DNA from 2 places in the Lysinibacillus sp. OL1 genome. Region 1 is predicted to be linked to the other one. Evidence: riboswitches for the same ligand, from Rfam matches in the RefSeq annotation. Region 1 holds a riboswitch; the other holds the start of a gene.
The links. Region 1 has a riboswitch for cyclic di-AMP ahead of EW028_RS08370 (TrkH family potassium uptake protein). Riboswitches for the same ligand answer to the same signal wherever they lie in the genome.

Region 1 (8,037 bases):
AGACGTGTTAGTTTGTACGGTTATCGGCTTCCCACTTGGTGCCAATACGCCAGCAGTCAAAGCATTTGAAGCAAAAGACGCCATTGCTAACGGTGCAAAAGAAGTAGATATGGTTATTAATATCGGTGCGTTGAAAGATAAAAACTATGAGCTTGTACAGGCAGATATCGCAGCTGTGGTAGAAGCAGCTAAAGATAGCGCACTTGTAAAAGTCATTATTGAATCATGCTTACTAACAGACGAAGAAAAAGTGAAAGCATGTGAGTTAGCTTTAGCAGCGGGTGCTGACTATGTGAAAACATCTACAGGTTTTTCTACTGGTGGAGCAACAGCAGAGGATATCGCGCTGATGCGTAAAACTGTAGGTCCAGAACTTGGTGTAAAAGCATCAGGTGGTGTTCGTAGCTTAGAGGACATGAAAAAAATGGTAGAAGCAGGTGCGACTCGTATTGGGGCTAGCTCTGGTGTAGCTATTATGAATGGTTTAATTGCCGACTCCAACTATTAATATTATCTTTTTATAGCGCCATAAGCTCATGTGTACATTGACATGAGCTTATGGCTTCTTTGTGTTTAATCAGCATAATAATTTTCTATGCACATATACTCCACTGATGAATGTAAATACAGAAAGGAGGATGTCATGTTTACACAGTATAAGTCTTGGAGGCCCTATATTAGCCCCTTTGATCCTTGTAAGCCTATAGAAGTTAAATATTATGCAACACCCCCACAATTATATATGGGTTTTCAACCACCTGGACTTCCACAATTTCCAACCGCAAGAGAAGCGCTAATGGCGGGTACACTATGGCCACAGTTGTTTAGCCCATATCCATTTCCCCTAAAAGGAGGGAGGAAGCATGACTAAAAAGATGCCGCCCGAATTTTATAAGCAATTAGAAGAAATACAAGCAATTGATTTCGTCATTGTTGAATTAAACCTCTATTTAGACACTCATCCGCACGATTATGACGCTATTCAGCAATTTAATGAAAATACAGAGAAAAGTATGAAACTTAAAATTGATTTTGAGCAAAAGTATGGACCACTCATGAATTTTGGGAGAAGCTATTCGAATTTTCCTTTTAACTGGATTGATACACCATGGCCATGGCAAGTCTAAACAAAAGACTAGGAGGAAAAATCTTTGTGGTATTATGAAAAGAAACTCCAGTATCCGGTAAAAGTTAGTACATGTAACCCAATGCTTGCAAAGTTTTTAATTGAACAATATGGAGGAGCGGATGGGGAACTGGCAGCAGCTCTACGCTACATGAATCAGCGCTATACGATTCCTGACAAAGTAGTAGGGTTATTGACCGATATAGCAACAGAGGAATTTTCACATTTAGAAATGATTGCCACGATGATTTATAAGCTAACAAAAGATGCAACACCAGAAATGCTGAAAGAAGCTGGTTTGGGTGATCATTATGTAAATCACGATCGGGCTCTGTTTTATCAAAATGCCTCAGGTGTACCATTCACAGCAACCTATATTCAAGCAAAGGGCGACCCTATCGCGGACTTGTATGAGGATATTGCAGCTGAAGAAAAGGCACGTGCCACATATCAATGGATTATTGACTTATCAGATGACACGGATTTAAATGATAGTTTGAAGTTTTTACGTGAACGGGAAATTGTTCATTCCCAACGCTTCAGAGAGGCTGTTGAAATTTTAAAAGATGATAGAGATCAAAAGAAAGTTTTCTAAGACAAAAAGGCTGTATCAAGTTGAGCTTGAAACAGCCTTTTTGTGGTTACTGAATATTTGAGAATAAGCTAAGATCTTTTCGATGACCAATCATTACTAATAAATCTTCCTTTTCAATAATTTGCTCAGGAGAAGGGGAGATAATAATTTCTCCCTCGCGCACAATTGCAATTACACTGACGTTATATTTTGCGCGCAAGTCTAAATCACGAAGGTTTTGTCCAGCCATTTTGGAAGGAATCATAATTTCTTCAATGCTGTATTCCTTTGATAATTCGATATAATTCAACATATTTGGTGATAGGAGTTGATTAGCCACACGTTCACCCATATCTCTTTCTGGGTAAATAATCCAATCAGCTCCTACTTTATCTAACACTTGCCCATGTCTTTTACCAAGTGCCTTTGCAATCACTTTTTTGATCCCTAGCTCTTTTAATAAAGAGACGGTTAAAATACTAGATTGCATATCATTACCGATCGCCACGATAACACAATCGAAGTTACCAATACCAATCGATTTTAAGGCTTTTTCTTCTGTTGTATCTGCTACCACAGCGTGAGTCACATAGGGTTCGGCATCCTCTACTCTTTCTTCATTTATATCAATTCCTAATATTTCCTGTCCAGCTTCATGCAATCTGCGAGCGACGCTTGTTCCGAATCTACCTAAGCCAATCACAGCGTATTGTTTAATGGTCATAGCGTTCTGTCTTCCTCTCATTTGGTTATCCAATCATAATATTTCCTTTTGGGTGGCGGAAACTCTCTTTTTTTCTTCGTTTTGCAATGGCAAAAGCAATGGTTAGTGGTCCTACTCTTCCTGCGAACATTGTAATAATCAGAAGAAGACGACCAGCAGGTGTTAGCTCTGGAGTTAGGCCCATCGAAAGACCAACAGTACCAAACGCAGAGGTAGCCTCAAATAAGTACATCATAAAGCTATGATGCTGTTCCGTGATACTGAGAAGAATCGTCACGACTACAACAATTAATCCTCCACACATTGTAACCGTCAAAGCCTTTAAGATAGTTTCAGTAACAATTCTACGTTTAAAGAGAACGACATCTTCTTTTCCTCGAATTTGTGACCACATAGTAGCTACTAAAACAGCAAAGGTTGTGATTTTAATACCTCCAGCAGTCGACCCAGAGCCTGCCCCAATAAACATGAAAAGAATCATTAAAAATAATGTAGAATGCGTTAAGTCCCCAATAGCCAGTGTATTGGAGCCAGCAGTTCGTGGTGTAACCGCTTGGTAAAGGGAACCTAACACTTTACCCCATTCGGATAATGGTCCCAGTGTCTTTTGGTTGCCATACTCAAACAAAAATATCAAAATGGTTCCACTAACAGTGAGCAAAAGTGTCGTTACTAAGACTATTTTTGAATGGACAGAAAGCCTTTTAGTCACACGATATTCATATAATTCATTCATCACAATAAAGCCTAATCCGCCGATTGTAATAAGAGTACAGATGGTGAAAACAACAAAGGGATCATCAACATAGGCAGTCATTCCGTTAAAGCCACCCATTAAATCGAAGCCAGCGTTGTTGAAGTTGGATATGGCATGAAAAAATCCAAAATAAAGGGCCTTTCCAATAGGCATATCAAAAGAAAAACGAATGGATAGAATAAGACCACCGATTATTTCAATACATGCTGTAAAGAGTAATATTCTTTTCACTAATCGAACAAGACCAGCAATGGAGATATTATTAAATGCTTCTTTTAGCAGCAGTCTTTCTTTTAATGAAATTTTCTTTCCAAGCAGTAAAAATAATAATGTGGCAAATGTCATAAATCCTAAACCGCCAATTTGGATTAAGAATAAAAGAACCACTTCGCCAAAAGTAGAGAAGGTATCACCTGTATCGACTACAATTAAACCTGTGACACAAGTAGCTGATGTAGCAGTGAATAAAGCATCTAAAAAGGGCAAACCCTTCCCATCCTCAGTAGAAAATGGCATTGTTAAAAGAAACGTACCTATGGCAATGATGAGGGCAAAGCCCAATACAAGAACTTTGGGAGGATTTAATGCTCTTTTAAAATTGTTCATTTAATTTTTCCTCAATTCTGAATAGTAAACAACTGTTTGTTAGATGGCATAATAAAAAGACCTACGATTAGAGCATGAAAAGGGTAGAAAGCATGCTAATAATGGTGGTCAATAACGACCTCCTTCGCTTTAGCCGACGAAGTTAGCTGACGGGTAGGATGGCGAAAGAGCTTTCTCATCCCTTCTGCTAAAGCAGAATTAACCCCAAAAGATTGGTTCCTCCGTTCTCAAATAGTTGAGATTTGGCCGATATGAAATTGAATGTGATTTATTCTACGCCCTTATTCTATTTTTTGTAAACCCCTTAATTGTTAAGAAAATGTAATTATTTTTATTGTGGGCGAATTGTGTATGAATAATTCGAGCAAAAATAAAACCAAAAATTCACTTGATAATTTCGCATACTTTCTATTGACCATTATTAGACAATACGATATAATTTTTTAGTACACAACAGAAGGTGATTTGCCTAATTGTGTATTGACGTGTGTTCGGAGGGAGGGAAAGAGAGATGTCAAAAACTGTCGTTCGCAAAAACGAATCGCTTGAAGATGCTCTTCGCCGCTTCAAACGTACTGTATCAAAAAGTGGTACAATTCAAGAAGTTAGAAAGCGCGAGTTCTACGAAAAACCTAGCGTAAAACGTAAAAAGAAATCAGAAGCTGCACGTAAACGTAAGTGGTAATTTAATTTCCCATTAAAAATCCCTACGTTCATAACACGCAATTGTATGATTCACTGAGCAGACAAAGTTATACCTGAAATTAATCACATTTTTGATTAATTTCAGGTATTTTACATTGCTCAACTTTACGTACATATGAAAAAGCCGAATGAATCAAAATGATTTCATTCGGCTTTTTTTCGCATACTAAGTGTTGATAATTGGGATTAGATCTAGTGATAAATAAGTGAATAAATTTTTAAGATTTGTGAAACTTTTCGCATGATTGACCGTATATACAGAGGAGAGGCATGTTAGAAGGGAGGGGAAAAGATGCGAAAACGGAGAATCCTCAGCTATTTACTAGTGATATGGATGACTTTTTTGTTAGCGTTTCCATTAACTTCGGCTTTTGCCAGTAATAAGGTTTATCATGTTCCGATTCGTAATGAAGTAGAGCGAGGACTTCATGCATTTTTAGAACGAGCTTTTAAAGAGGCTGAAGAAAACAATGCAGAGGCAATTATCTTAGAAATACATACGCCTGGCGGTTTTGTGAATGCAGCAAGCGATATCGCCATGCTTATGGATGCAACGCAAATAAAAACGATTGCTTATATTAATAAGGATGCGCACTCAGCAGGAGCGTTTTTAGCCTTACATGCGGATAAGATCTACATGGTTCCAAATGGAACAATTGGTGCAGCAGCAGTTATCGATTCAGCAGGTAATGCAGCCGACCTAAAGGCCAATAGCGCTTGGCTTGCTCAAATGAAAGCAGCAGCAGAAACGTCAGGGCGCGACCCTAAATATGCATTAGCAATGGCAGATACCAACTATGAACTACCAGAATACCGTGCTGGCGGAAAGAATTTGTTAACCCTATCAGCCTCAGAGGCAGCAAAGGTTAAATATTCTGAAGGGACGGTTAAAGATTTTCAGGAGCTTTTAGAAGTAACCAACTTGAATGGTAGTGATGTTGTTCCCATTGAACCAACCTTTTCTGAAAAGTTAGCTCGTTTTATTACAAATCCCATCATTGTACCTATTCTATTGTCTATCGCTAGCTTAGGACTTGTGATGGAGCTTTATTCGCCAGGATTTGGTGTTCCAGGTATAATGGGCTTATCAGCACTTGGTTTATTTTTCTTTGGACATATGGTGGCCGGCTTTGCGGGATATGAAACATTATTGTTATTTATTGTTGGCTTAGCCCTTTTAATTGCAGAGTTTTTTGTCCCCGGTGGAATTATTGGTATTTTAGGTGGTGTCTTAATAGTACTAAGTCTGATACTGGCAGGTGCAAATATGATGCAAATGATAGTAGCAATTCTCATTGCGCTTGTGATAGCGATGATAGGAATGGTGATTCTGATGAAATTTTTCGGAAAAAAACTGCATGTCTTAAACAGGCTTGTGTTAATGGATGCAACCACGACAGAAGAAGGGTATGTATCCAATGTGAATCGCACAGAACTGTTAGGAAAAATTGGGAAAACGCTTACGCCACTTCGTCCATCTGGAACAATGGTACTTGGTAGTGAACGCATTGATATTGTATCAGAAGGTGGCTATATCGATGTTAATCAACATGTAGAAATTATTAAAGTTGAAGGCTCACGCATTGTTGTGAGACAAACAGATAAAGAGATGGAGGAATAGAAAATGGGTTTTGATTTAGCTTTGATTGGTCCTATTGCTGGACTAGTTATTTTATTCATTGTGCTTGCGGTATTCTTTACCTTTGTACCCGTAGCATTGTGGATTTCTGCATTAGCAGCAGGTGTACGTGTGAGTATTTTCACATTAATTGGGATGCGCTTACGTCGTGTTATCCCGTCTCGAATTGTTAATCCGTTGATTAAAGCACATAAAGCTGGTTTACCTGTAACGATTAATCAGTTAGAGAGTCACTATTTAGCAGGTGGTAATGTTGACCGTGTAGTGAATGCCTTAATTGCGGCTCACCGTGCCAATATAGAGCTGTCATTTGAACGTTGTGCAGCAATTGATTTAGCTGGGCGTGATGTATTAGAAGCTGTTCAAATGTCTGTTAATCCAAAAGTTATTGAAACACCGTTCATTTCAGGTGTAGCAATGAACGGGATTGAAGTAAAAGCAAAGGCTCGTATTACCGTGCGTGCCAACATCGAGCGTTTAGTCGGTGGTGCTGGTGAAGAAACAGTTATTGCTCGTGTTGGTGAGGGTATTGTTTCAACTATCGGTTCAGCGACACATCATACAGAAGTTTTAGAAAATCCAGATATGATTTCGCAAACAGTATTATCTAAAGGGTTAGATTCAGGAACAGCCTTTGAAATCTTGTCCATTGATATTGCCGATGTAGATATCGGTAAAAATATCGGTGCAGAATTACAGATTGAACAAGCACAAGCAGATAAAAACATTGCACAAGCAAAAGCCGAGGAACGTCGTGCTATGGCTGTTGCAAATGAGCAAGAAATGATTGCACGTGTTCAAGAGATGAAGGCGAAAGTAGTAGAAGCAGAGGCAGAAGTACCACAAGCGATGGCTGAAGCCTTACGTTCTGGTAATCTTGGTATTATGGATTATATGAACTATCGTAATATCCAAGCGGATACAGCGATGCGCGATTCGATTTCAAAAGTGAGCACAGATAAACCTGAAACAAATGAACCTAATGCTTAATAACGGAAAGGAGCAGAACTAATAATATGGAACAATTAATACTCTTTGCCATAATTGCCATAGTCAGCTCTATTTTCGGAAAATCAAAAAATAAAAAGCCTCAGAAGCAGATGCCTCCTTTTAATAAAGATACCGTGGTAGAGCCTCCAGTTACGGAGAAAGCGCCACATCGGACTGGGAAAGCACAGAGTTTTGAAGATTTTGCACGAGAATTTATAGGAGATTGGATTCCAGAAAATGAGAAAGTCGAGGAACCTAAAAAGTTTGTTGAAGCACAAGTGAAAAAAGAAATGCCAAGCTATGTTGCCCCAACTGTCATTCCCGCAGATATCCCTAGCCGTTCTTCTAATCGAGAAGGTCGAGGACGATTAGCTGCTGGAAAAAAGGAAGTGCAATCAGTTGGCACAAATTCGACTTTACAACTACCTCAATCTAAAAATGATCTTATGCAAGCAATCGTGATGGCTGAAATATTAGGTCCACCGAAATCAAAAAGAAAATAACTAGCATGTCCTCCTTTTTCGATGCATATATTGCCGAAGAAGGAGGCATTTTTTTATGAAAAAATTATTTCAATTAACGCCACTACTTGAGTTGTTAGAATACGAATCATTAAAAATTATTGGACCCTACCGTTTTATTCATGCAGATGCGACGACCTGTTCGTTTGTCTATGCAGATTATCATATTACTGTCAATGCGGATTCAGTGACAATCAATGCGCTCAAAGAAGAAATGCTACATCTCACTGTTGACAATCTACAGGAGCTTCATATGAAAATGACAAAGAATATGGGTGTGAGCAAAAATGTGGAATAATCGGCCAATTATTATACGTATAAAGCGCCATGAAAATGTTCATCCTTTTATTCAAGCATTGCACGCTCAACATGTCCCATTAAAGCGTGTTGTCTTT
Region 2 (8,037 bases), on a different contig from region 1:
CAGGACAAATATTTGCGGGCTGGTATAAAAACCCTGCTTTAACTAAACTATGGGACTTCGCAACAGATGTGGTCACAGAGCACACAACTTTATATGCAAAATGGGATATAGTGCAACAACAGTATGTGGTTCAATTTGAGTCAAATGGTGGAAGTCCGTTACCTAGCCAAACTATAAATTCTTATATGACGGCTACTAAACCAGAAAATCCCGTAAAAGTTGGATATACATTTGCAGGCTGGTATAAGGATAAAAAATTCACAACCCTATGGGAATTTGAAATAGATAAAGTGACAGAAAATATAACCTTATATGCGAAATGGGATTTAGTACAGCAATATGAGCTTAAATTTGAGTCAAATGGTGGAAGTTCAGTTCCAAGTCAAACTTTTACTTCTCCTATGAAGGCTACTAAACCAATTAATCCAACAAAAACGGGGCATCTATTTGTAGATTGGTATAAAGACGCAGAACTCCATAGTCTATGGAATTTTGAGATAGATAGGGTGACGGAGGATACAACTTTATATGCAAAATGGGAAAAGGTCATCCCACAATATACGGTGGATTTCGAAACAAATGGAGGTAGCACAGTAGTATCACAGAAGGTAACTGAAGACACCTTAGCAATAAAGCCAGCAGACCCAACAAAAGCTGGATATGAGTTTGCAGGTTGGTATACAGATGCTGTATTCAGTACACCATGGAATTTTACAACGGATAAGGTAACCGAAAATACAACTTTATATGCTAAATGGAAAAAGGTAGTCGTACAGTATACGGTGAATTTTGAAACGAACGGCGGAAGTGCGATTCCGTCTCAAAAAGTTACTGACAAAGCTAAAGTGACTAAGCCAGCAGATACTACAAAGGCAGGTCATATATTGATAGGGTGGTATAAAGATAAAACGTTGAGTATCCCATGGGAATTTGATATAGACGTGGTAACCGAAAATACAATTTTATATGCAAAATGGGAAAAGGTCATCCCACAATATACGGTGGATTTCGAAACAAATGGAGGTAGCACAGTAGTATCACAGAAGGTAACTGAAGACACCTTAGCAATAAAGCCAGCAGACCCAACAAAAGCTGGATATGAGTTTGCAGGTTGGTATACAGATGCTGTATTCAGTACACCATGGAATTTTACAACGGATAAGGTAACCGAAAATACAACTTTATATGCAAAATGGGAAAAGGTCATCACACAATATACGGTGGTTTTCGAAACAAATGGAGGAAGTGCAGTAACATCACAGAAGGTGATTAAAGATACCTTAGCAACAAAGCCAGTAGATCCAACAAAGGCAGGTTATTTATTTACAGGCTGGTATAAGGATATTGAACTGACGATACCATGGAATTTTTCTAAAGATGTAGTGAAGTCCAGTATCACATTATATGCTCATTGGGTAACAGACGATTCATCGGGTGGTGGAGGAAGTATATCTCCGAATCCAACCCCGATACCAGAGCCAGCCATACCTGAAAAACAAGAACCTAGACCTGAAGAACCAATTGATCCACAACCAACAGAGACAACACCCCAACCAGAGCCAGATATCATCTTCTCAGATATTTCTAAAGGACATTGGGGCTGGGCGATGATTCAGGAGATGGCAAAGCAGGGCATTATTACAGGCTATCAAGATGGCACCTTCAAGCCAAATGCACCAATTCAGCGCCAGCATGCTGCCCTGATATTAACAAGAGCGTTAGCGCTAGAACCGAAAAAAGACGCACGAGAATTTGACGATATACCTAAAAACCATCTCTATTTTGGGGTAATCGATCAGGTGCAACAAGCAGGTCTGTTTGAAGGCATAGATGGGGATTTCCAGCCAACTACTAATATGACACGTGCCCAAATGGCAAAAGTATTAGTCCTTGCCTTTAATTTAACTTCATCGAATAAAGATACTTTCAAGGATGTGCCAAAAACACACTGGGCACATAACTTTATAGCTATACTCGCAGGAAATGGGATCACAATTGGAAATAATGGCAACTTTAGACCAAATGATCCTGTAACACGTGCGGAGTTTGTAGCATTTTTGTATAGAGCTTTGCATCAATAATTAAAAACCTCACCAATCGCTATCCATAAAGCTTTTGGTGAGATTTTTTTGTTCAAATTATTAACATTACTCAATAGTGCGTAAGGATGTAAATTATTATGCTAATAGAAAAGGAAGTGTTTCTATTGAAAATTGCTCGTCTTATCTTCTTCATATTATTCTTAAGTTTAGCTTTTGTATCGATTAAACTTTCAATCAAAACAGATGAAAGGAATTATGATTGGCGTAATAACTCTGATGGTACAGTGACCATTATTCATTACAATGGTCCACATATGGAATTTCCCTTTCCAAGCCGTTTAAATGGCAAAAAAGTTGCTAAAGTAAGCTCAGGGATTTTTCAGAAAAGGGATATATACAGCTTTTTACCAAAAGTTTATTAGTTAAAGACATACTCTGTGTCAAAAAAAGAAATGTATTGTCTTTCTCATCATTTTCTAATTAGACTTTCACCACTTGTATCGTATACGATGAAAAGAAAAGGCGAAGGACGGATTCGACATGACACATCGAATTTTAATTATAGAAGATGAAGAAAATATTGCGAGAGTGCTACAACTGGAGCTTCAATTTGAAGGATATGAGGCAGCGATGGCCCATACAGGAGCAGAAGGCTTACTACAATACCGTGAGCAGCAATGGGATTTAATTTTACTTGATATCATGCTACCTGAGATGAGTGGTATTGATGTGCTAAAGCGTATTCGTGCAACAGAATCCCAAACACCTGTTATCATGCTAACTGCCAAAAGTGAAGTAGAGGATAAGGTAAAGGGCTTGGATTTAGGAGCCAATGATTACGTGACAAAGCCTTTTGAAATTGAGGAGCTACTGGCACGAATTCGCAATGCATTACGGTTTTCGCAGAAGGTGAGTCCAAAGCAAGTTGCACTTACATTTGGCCATTTATCGATAAACGAGCAAACAAGGGAAGTTGTATATTTTGATAAGGAAATTCAGCTGACACCTCGTGAGTATGATTTGTTGTTCTATTTACTAAAGCATCCTAAACAGGTACTGACAAGGGAGCAAATATTAGAGGCTGTGTGGGGCTATGATTATTATGGGGATACAAATGTTGTGGATGTTTATATACGTTATGTCCGACAAAAGCTTGAGGCTGCTAATCCAACACCTCTTATTCAGACAATTCGAGGTGTTGGATATGTGCTAAAGGAACATCGTTATGAGACTTAAAACAAAAATTCATCTACTAACAACATTGCTTATGCTAGTTATTGTAGTGGCAACAAATAGTGGAATTTATTTGTTGTATGAGAAATTTGCCTATGATACGGAATATAATCAGCTCCAGTCACGGGCAAATGATTTAAGCTCTACACTGAGTCAGTTAAATGCACAAACCAACCTACAGCAAGTATTAAGAGCTTATATGCCCACAGAGGGTGCTGTTTATATTTATGATGGTGAACGCTTGAAAACAAAGGTTCAAGCTACCCTTGAAATGCAAGAAGTCCCTGCCATTACCTACACTATGCCTGCTATTTGGATCGACGGAACGGTAGTGGATATAACATTACAGCAATCTATGGAAGAAGTAGAACGGACATTAGATTTGTTAAAGGTCATCTTAGTTGTTGCATCTGTCGTGGCAACGATTCCAATTTTCCTAGCGAGCTTGGTACTTGGGCGACTTATTTTATTACCGCTAGAACGTTTAAATGAGACCATGCGCAAAAGTGCATCTACTGGGAAATATGAAAAAATAGATACTACAGAAAAAGGTGGCGACGAGTTAACAAACATTAACCGTACTTTTAATATGATGATGGAGAAGCTTGAACAACATTATCAAAAGCAACAAGAATTCGTATCAAATGCCTCCCATGAGTTAAAAACCCCTATAACTGTCATTGAAAGTTATGCAAAACTCCTCCTAAGAAGGGGTTTTGATAATCGGGAGGTTGCTCAGGAATCCTTACAAGCCATTGCCAATGAATCATCTCGTATGCATGAAATGGTGTTGCAATTGCTAGAACTAGCTAAAAACAAAGAGCAATTGGACGTTCATTTCGAACAACTAGAGCTTGCCCCTTTCTTAAATAAAGTAGCTTCACAAATGGAACAGGCTTATCATCGAACATTTAGAATTGATGCGCAGATTCCAAAATTTATTTATAGTGATGAAAAAATATTGAAGCAACTACTTTTTATTTTGCTGGATAATGCTAGGAAATATAGTAAGGATGAAGTACGTATTCAAGTCACCGAAACAACCAATCAAGTACGTATTACCATCCAAGATTTTGGTATGGGTATTCCAGTCGAGCATATTCCTCATTTGTTTGAGCGTTTTTATCGTGTAACAGAGGATCGTAATCGTAAAACAGGAGGTTCAGGGCTAGGGCTAGCAATAGCGCATGAACTGGCACAACAATTAGGTATAACGATAGATGTGAAAAGTAAGCTTGGGGAAGGCTCAAGCTTTACTTTATGTATACCAAAGGAGGAACAGCAATGAAAAAGTGGATGTTAGTAATTGTTGTTATTATCCTTTTTTGTAGTGGAGTAATTTGGTTTGTTCAACATCGTTATTTTTACGTTCAACCTCTTAGTGAAGCGCAGGCTATTCGGCATATTGAGACTATCTACAATGGTCATGTTACACAGGTTGAAAAACAAGGAAATACCTTTGAAATGCTTTTTACGCGTGACGATGTCAAGTATGCAGCTATACTCGATGTTACGACACAACAGGTGACTGATCTTATCCTGAAAGAAGGACATAGTAAATTACTATTAACAGAAAAGCAGATCAGACAAATGGTTAAAAAGGAATATGGAGATGTAGAAAGCGTTATGCTTACAGACTCCATTTACACTGTACGTGTTGAAAATGAGGAAATTCAAAAGGATTTAACGTTTGATGGTTATACTGGCGAACTACTGGCTGAGAAAAAGGTTGAGCCACAAGAACAACCTATCGAAGAGCCTATTATAACTGAGCAACAGGCCATTCAAATAGCTCTTAAGCAATTAAAGGGTGAAGTGGATTCAGTTGATTTTGAAGAAACCTCAGAGGGTGGTTATTATTTAGTTGAGATTGAAACGCAGGAGGACGAAGCTACATTTCAAATTCATGCTGTTTCAGGAAAAGTACTGTCTGTAACATGGGATGACGATCATTAAATCATTCTCATGAAATTCTAATGTTTCTCTTATAGTTCTATCATCTTCACTTGGTAAGCTAAGTTTAGATAAAACAAAGGAGAGATGAACATGAAAAAAATGATCATGATTCCAGCACTAGTAATGACACTGGGAGTGGGTGCAGCGATTGGCTCGACGACTTTATTATCAGGAAATGCCCAAGAAAAAAAGGTCTTATCCATGCAGGAAATTGAGAAGAAAGCTCTAGCGGTAGTGGATGGTACAGTTGCCAATATCGAATTTGACCAAAATCAGTTTAGCTCTATTTATGAAGTAGAGGTGTATAAAGATACAGAAGAATATGATTTAAAATTTGATGCTTATAGTGGAAAATTGCTCAAGCAGAAAAAGGAACGTCTAGATGACGATGATTGGGATGATCATATTCCTGCTACGACTGCTACAACAAAAATAATTACAAAAGAGCAGGCTATCAAGACAGCCCAAACAAAAGCAAAGGGTAAAGTGACAAAAATTAAGCTTGATGATGGTGTATATGAAATTGAACTGAAAGACGGTCAATATGAATACGAAGTAGATGTGGATGCAGTCTCTGGGAACATTATCGACTTTGAACAAGGCTTTGATGACTAATATAATGAGCTGTCTTGAAGGTAGAATATACCTTTAAGGCAGTTTTTATTGTTTATATTGTGGGTTTTGACTAGGTATTCAGGAAATTTTCTTTAAGAAGCGATTATTTATATGTTCAAAAAAAGCCTATGCTTTTACTCAAAAAAGAGAAAAATTTTCTTCTTTACTTTTTTAATTAGCAGGCGTAATATGACATCATTATAAAAGTTTCAAATTTCTAAATCGCTGAAGCAACTAAACGCGGGGGAACCAATTTTGATGGATGGCATAGCCATTCTTGGGGTGAATCTCTTCCTTGTGGAGGAGTAGGGCTACTCAGGCCCGAATCCGACAGCTAACCTCGTAAGCGTTAAGAGCAGAAAAGTGGAGCTTGGCAGACGGATGAGCGTCTACAAGTCTTATTTAGTGATGACTTGTAGGCGTTTTTTGATGTAATTTAGAAAGGCGAAACACATTCTATGAAACTAGAAGGTGTTTATCAATGAAATCCTCATTCAAACGTTATGTAATCGGCAAACCATTAAGATCCGATGCGTTAGGGGAACAAAAGCTCAGTAAAACAAAGGCACTGGCCATATTATCGTCAGATGCATTGTCATCAGTAGCCTATGGACCAGAACAAATTTTAATTGTCCTAATGACGGTAGGTGCAATGGCGTTTTGGTATTCTTTACCTATTGCCGCTGGAGTGGTTATTCTACTCGTGGCACTGATTTTATCCTATCGTCAAGTTATCTTCGCCTATCCACATGGGGGAGGCGCCTATGTCGTATCACGAGAAAATTTAGGCGTGAATGCAGGTCTTGTTGCAGGGGGTTCTTTGCTTGTTGATTATATTTTAACGGTAGCAGTAAGTGTGTCGGCCGGGACAGATGCCATTACATCTGCATTTCCAAGTCTTCATGCTTATAATGTACCCATTGCTATTATATTTGTGATTTTCTTAACGATTTTAAACTTGCGAGGTGTAACAGAGTCAGCTTCTATCTTGGCGTACCCAGTTTATCTATTTGTAGGCGTTATGCTGTTGCTAATCGGGATTGGGCTCTATAATGTGGCAACTGGACAGGTGCCTGCAGAGCTACATCCAAAGATTGGCACACCAGTGGCAGGGATTAGCCTATTTATTTTATTAAAGGCATTTGCTTCAGGAAGCTCAGCGTTAACTGGAGTAGAGGCTATTTCTAACGCCATACCTAATTTTAGAAATCCTGCTCCAAATAATGCTGCTAAAACGCTTTTAGCAATGGGCGCCATTTTAGCCGTTTTATTCATCGGGATTGTTAGTCTAGCTTATTTTTATGGCGTTGCACCAACAGCAGAAGCAACAGTCGTTTCCCAACTAGCAGAAGCTAGTGTTGGTCGGAATTTTCTTTATTATATTGTACAGGGGACAACGGCAATGATTTTAGTACTTGCCGCAAACACAGGATATTCAGCATTTCCCTTGCTTGCTGTGAATTTATCGAAGGATGGTTTTATCCCACGAATCTTCCAAATTCGTGGGGACCGTCTTGGCTATTCAAATGGTATTTTAATGCTAGGTATTGCAGCCATTTTTTTAATTATCCTTTTTGACGGGGCCACAGAGCATTTAATTCCGCTCTATGCAGTAGGCGTATTTATTCCCTTTACATTAGCGCAAACGGGAATGATGAGAAAATGGTGGCGCGAAAAACCTAAAGGCTGGGTAGCAAAATTTACGATCAATACAATTGGGGCTGCTATCTCTTTCATCGTGGCAATGATGTTTTTTGTGACAAAAATGCCTCAAGTATGGCCAGTGTTTATCTTTTTACCAATTATTATTTTTGTATTCCATCGCATTAAGCAACATTATCAAGCTGTTGGAGAACAGTTAATATTAAATCATGAGGAACTGGCTACTATTGAGGGAAATGTTTTCATTGTGCCAGTAGCTGGTATAACAAAGGTGGTGGAAAACTCCTTACATTATGCCAAATCACTTAAGGTTGATAAAGTGATTGCCTTTTATGTAGCTTTCAATCAAGCAGATGCAAAAGCTTTTGAAGAGAAGTGGAACGCCTGGCAACCTGATGTACGATTAGTTACCTACTATTCACCATATCGCAGCATTACACAGCCATTAATTAAATTTATTGATAAAGTAGAACATCAATGTACGAAGACAGGTCATAAAGTTACAGTTGTTATCCCTCAATTCTTACCG

Region 2: it holds a riboswitch for cyclic di-AMP, as region 1 does, so the genes downstream of both, EW028_RS21875 (APC family permease) here and EW028_RS08370 (TrkH family potassium uptake protein) in region 1, are expected to answer to the same signal.

What each region holds. Positions count from the first base shown of each region.
Region 1 covers NZ_SJDS01000003.1:235,910-243,946, forward strand. Annotated here, with positions in the region: gene deoC (deoxyribose-phosphate aldolase) at 1-508, shown strand, start outside; gene EW028_RS08350 (spore coat associated protein CotJA) at 644-871, shown strand; gene EW028_RS08355 (spore coat protein CotJB) at 864-1,127, shown strand; gene EW028_RS08360 (manganese catalase family protein) at 1,152-1,721, shown strand; gene EW028_RS08365 (potassium channel family protein) at 1,768-2,424, opposite strand; gene EW028_RS08370 (TrkH family potassium uptake protein) at 2,450-3,787, opposite strand; cyclic di-AMP (ydaO/yuaA leader) riboswitch at 3,904-4,045, opposite strand; gene rpsU (30S ribosomal protein S21) at 4,299-4,472, shown strand; gene EW028_RS08380 (NfeD family protein) at 4,785-6,113, shown strand; gene floA (flotillin-like protein FloA) at 6,117-7,121, shown strand; gene EW028_RS08390 (hypothetical protein) at 7,148-7,624, shown strand; gene EW028_RS08395 (hypothetical protein) at 7,680-7,940, shown strand; gene EW028_RS08400 (sporulation protein YqfD) at 7,930-8,037, shown strand, end outside.
Region 2 covers NZ_SJDS01000017.1:18,452-26,488, forward strand. Annotated here, with positions in the region: gene EW028_RS21845 (InlB B-repeat-containing protein) at 1-2,081, shown strand, start outside; gene EW028_RS21850 (hypothetical protein) at 2,180-2,464, shown strand; gene EW028_RS21855 (response regulator transcription factor) at 2,583-3,278, shown strand; gene EW028_RS21860 (sensor histidine kinase) at 3,268-4,563, shown strand; gene EW028_RS21865 (PepSY domain-containing protein) at 4,560-5,231, shown strand; gene EW028_RS21870 (PepSY domain-containing protein) at 5,322-5,846, shown strand; cyclic di-AMP (ydaO/yuaA leader) riboswitch at 6,060-6,209, shown strand; gene EW028_RS21875 (APC family permease) at 6,328-8,037, shown strand, end outside.